Regions from separate parts of the Paenibacillus beijingensis genome, predicted to be linked through region 1. Evidence: riboswitches for the same ligand, from Rfam matches in the RefSeq annotation. Region 1 holds a riboswitch; the other holds the start of a gene.

The links. Region 1 has a riboswitch for cyclic di-AMP ahead of VN24_RS21965 (hypothetical protein). Riboswitches for the same ligand answer to the same signal wherever they lie in the genome.
Region 2: linked by a shared signal. The riboswitch ahead of VN24_RS03905 (C40 family peptidase) and the one ahead of VN24_RS21965 (hypothetical protein) in region 1 are both predicted to bind cyclic di-AMP.

The regions. Positions count from the first base shown of each region.
Region 1 covers NZ_CP011058.1:4,852,934-4,855,132, reverse strand. The annotation lists gene VN24_RS21970 (citrate synthase/methylcitrate synthase) at 1-590, shown strand, start outside; gene VN24_RS21965 (hypothetical protein) at 623-1,042, opposite strand; cyclic di-AMP (ydaO/yuaA leader) riboswitch at 1,171-1,366, opposite strand; cyclic di-AMP (ydaO/yuaA leader) riboswitch at 1,490-1,674, opposite strand; gene VN24_RS26555 (N-acetylmuramoyl-L-alanine amidase) at 1,923-2,199, opposite strand, start outside.
Region 2 covers NZ_CP011058.1:823,297-825,495, forward strand. The annotation lists gene VN24_RS03900 (NAD(P)-binding domain-containing protein) at 1-588, opposite strand, end outside; gene VN24_RS03905 (C40 family peptidase) at 903-1,400, opposite strand; cyclic di-AMP (ydaO/yuaA leader) riboswitch at 1,399-1,533, opposite strand; gene VN24_RS03910 (ABC transporter substrate-binding protein) at 1,709-2,199, opposite strand, start outside.

The DNA.
Region 1 (2,199 bases):
TGGGGATGGAACATGGCATGAACGCTTCGACGTTTGCTTCCCGTGTCATCGTGTCCACTCAATCGGATATGTGTGCGGCTGTGAGCGGAGCGATCGGAGCGATGAAAGGCCCTTTGCATGGAGGCGCCCCCTATGAAGTCATTGCCATGCTGGAGTCGATCGGCAGCAAGAGCAATGCGGAGCCGTGGATGAGGAATGTGCTCGATAACGGCGGCCGCCTGATGGGCTTCGGACACCGCATATACAAAACGAAGGATCCGCGCGCGCAGGCGCTGCGGGCCGTCACGATGGAGCTGACCGGCGACGATCCATCCTTCGATCTGGCAATCTATGTGGAAGATACGGCCATTCGCTTGCTCGAAGAATATAAGCCAGGCCGCCGGTTATTCACGAATGTAGAGTTTTATGCGGCGGCGATTATGCGTGCAATCAATCTAAGTCCGGATCTGTTCACGCCTACATTTACAGCAGGCAGAACGGTCGGCTGGACGGCCCACTTGCTCGAACAAGCGGCAATCAACCGGATTTTCCGTCCCGAGTCGATTTACATCGGCACGATGCCGTCTATGTTGGATAACGACCTTAATTGACCGAGGGATTACAAGACGTTAACGGGTTCCGTTTACGGTTTGGGCGGAAAATGATCGGCAATGAGCGTTGAAATATCGTTTTTGATCGTATGAATTACTTTGTTCACGCCCGCTTTCTTATAATGAAGGCGGGGATCGTGACTGCCGGTAATGACATAGATCGGTTTTTTCGTCCAGCTCCGGCACATCTGAGCATAGCGGCAGCACAAGTTCAAGCTTTTTTCGAATAAATATATTTTTGCGACCGCAATCGGAGCGAACTCCTTCCACGAATCTTTGTCGGCCGTATTCACCCTAATAACACGGTCTGCGCCTAGACTGCATATCCGCTCATACTCGGTCTGGTTATTTACCATCACGGCCGTCGGAATTCCTCTTCGGCTCAATTGTTTGAGGAATTCTTCCCCTGCAGCATTAGGAGCCGACACCAATATATAATCCTGTTGGTTCACACTGTTACCCCTTCCAATTCTGGTCTGAAAACAAGCCGCAAAAAAGAAGCCGCGACGGAAGAGGAACTCTTCTCGCGGCTTCCAGGCACAGTGAAAACAAACCGTGTCGAACGTTCACGATCAATAGTTGCCTCTCTAAAATACGCTTACGAGGTTAGCTGCCGGATTCGGGCGTCAGAGTCGCCCTTCCTTGGAGCTGCATAAACCTACTTTCGTCAAGGTCAATGCAGCCCTAAGGATTCACCCCATGGATTCCGCTCACACGGAAAATCCGCTCGGTTCCCCCGCTCCTGCGTTGCAAAAAGGATTCAGCGATAAAGACAGATTTATTGGATTTGCATAGCCAAATGAGAGCACAAAAAAAGACCGCAGAGGATTTCCCAGCGGCCGTCATCATCACAAGCTGCATCATCCTCTCTCCTGCAGAACGCCTTGCCCGAACAGCATAACGGCATTCTCTACGCTTGCGAGGTTAGCTGCCGGATTCGGACGGTGAGAGTCGCCCTACCCGAAGAACCAACGACCGATACGTTGTTCCTTCAGGATTCACCCCGGATGAAACGGCAACATGTCAGAAGCCTTTCATCGTTGGTTCCCCCGCTTTCCTAATGGAAATTCAGCGGCGAATCGCATTCGATTCATGTTGAATATTACGCCGACCGCCATACTTTGTAAAGGGATATGTCAGGCCTAAGATGGGCGTAATCATTTATTTTTATGACTGACAAGAGATAAGGACCTCTATTTCATCGCCATTCTTAATTTTTCTCCTGATTACTCCGATTTTTGGCTTGTTTCCGCATTTAATGGCTGCTTGGTTTTGATGATTTCGGTTTATAACAAGAAAAATATCCAAAATCAGGTCAGAAAACTGCCCTCTTTATAACGTATTCCTTGTCTGCTTTTGATAATACGCCTTAATGCCTTCATAAATACCGCTGGCCAGCTTGTCATGATAAGCGGTTGTTAAGCTGGCGGTAAGCTCCGCAGGGTTGGAAAGAAAGCAGCCCTCGATTAAAACGGCCGGTCGGAGGTTATTACGCAGCACATAGAGCGGATCCTTTTTCACATTCGCTTTCTCTTCACTCTGAAGAGATTTCAGTATGGAGTGCTCAATCGTTTCTGCCAGTCTTTTATCCGCTGGATCGCTGTAAAAG
Region 2 (2,199 bases), 1.7 Mb from region 1:
GATCATCGGCGGTACGTGCCATTCGCCGCCGCCTTGAATGCCGTTGGCCAGAATGACTTTGCGAGCCAGCAGCAGGCCCCGCGGCGCCCCGGCCCCTTCGATATGAAGGCGGTGAATCCCATCTTCTGCAGGCTCGATCAGGTTCAGCTTCACTTCATTGATGACTGGCAAATTCAGAACCTTCCGATACCAGCGCAGGTAGTTCATCCAGTCGCCCCGCGGAATTTTATCCACCGCTTCCCAGCCTTCCGGCCCGAATTGCGCTTCCCACCATGAGCGGAAGGTCAAAGAAGGAACCCCAAGGTCGATGGAGGTCAAATGCTTGGGTGTTCGGAGCGTCACCATCCGGGCATAGGTTTCCCACGGCCCTTCCAAGCCTTCACGGTTTTCGTCGATCACGAGAATATTGGATACCCGCTCGCGCAAAAGTCCGAAAGCCGTGCCTAAGCCGCCTTGGCCGCCGCCGATAATGACGACATCGTAGACATGCCCTTCAGGATGGCTCAGAGGACGCACCCAGTCCGCGCCCCCGAAAGCGAGATAAGAAAGTTCGGTTTTCACTCGTTCGTTTAAAGCCTCTAAGCTCATCATTATTCATACCTTTCAGCGGTGTTCTTGTAAGCTATCATTTCGTGATTGCGATTCAATCGGGATAAATGGATGTTTCATTTAGCTCCTTTTGGAAAAAAGCAAGCCTTATCTCCATGGAATGTGAGAAAAGGTTACATTACGATCCATCTCATATATTATCTTTTCTACCCTGCATTTTAAAGGGCATCCATTGTTTTTTGTAATTGGCGCTAAATTTTCGATTGCGAATTGTTAATCGTCACAAGACAAAGAAAACTTTAGGCAAAAAAAAACCGGCCTGCCATCTGCTATGGCGGGCTGGTCCTTATCTTTTACGCACGAGCATCATCTGACTCATGGATGTCTTCGATCATTGCTGCATAATGTTCTCCCGTTACAATACGCCGGGCAGTGACATAACGTTTCTTATAATAAGAGTCCGACAATTTGCTGATGCTGACACCTTTGCTGCTGGATGAATGAGCAAATTTTCCCTCACCTATGTAGATACCGGCATGAGAAATCCCGATGCCATTTGTGTTAAAGAAAACAAGGTCTCCAGGACGCAGTTCCTCTTTCTCCACTTTCATGCCAACCTTTGCTTGTGACCTGGATGTCCGCGGAAGCTTCGTTTCGAATTGATTAAACACGTAACGGATGAATCCGGAACAATCAAATCCTTGGACCGTAGTTCCTCCCCACTTATAAGGAGTCCCTACGACTTCATTAACGGTTTCATTTAACTCTGATTCATTTGCAAAAGCATTCCCTGCACCTGCAAACAACATTGTGGCTCCCAACAACAAAACTGCGGCTCGCTTCTTCAACATATACTCCCTTCGCTGCCTACGAGGTTAGCTAAGGGTTCGGTTGAAGGTGCCCTATAATCCTTTAATTGCAAGATTAATTCACCCAAGATGGTTCCCCCGTTTTCCATGTACGGAAATTCGACAATTATGTAGTTATTATTACATTGAGTAGTACAATTCGATTTTTTCTCTGAAATCCCTCCTGCAGCGAAATTAGAATCCTTTCATCTTTCCCGCTACATTTCGTCATTCTTTTTCATTTTTCTCATCTATTCTTCATTTATGGCAGTCAAAAGGGGTATTGCGCTAGGCAATACCCCTTTTCATCCTTATTTTCCGTTAGCTGCGCGCCAAGCGTCTACTTGCTTCTGAGCTTCGGCAATGATTTTTTCAAGACCTGCGGCTTTCAATTTATCGATCATCTTCGGCAATTCTGCCGGGTCCAGTTGGCCCGATTGAAGGCCCGGATCGTAGGTGCTTTGAATTTTGCCGATGGCGATCAATTCATTCTTCACCGGCTCCGGATCGAACACGAATCCGAATAGCGGAGAAGGCTGGCTTTGAACGATTTCGTTGAATTGCTCATAGTTCTTGTACTTGTCCGGATCTTCGCCTATGCGGGTGTAGTTGAGCATTTGGTTGCCGAGCTGCCACTGGTTGTCGTGATAGAACCCGACATTGTCCTTCGTTTTGCCGTCCGGCAAAGCGATTTGCCCGTTATTCAGGACGTAATGCTTACCTTCTACGCCGTAGTTGAACAAGGTCAGTAAATTTTTATCCTTGTATAACAAATTCAAGAGCATCATCGCACGAGCCGGAT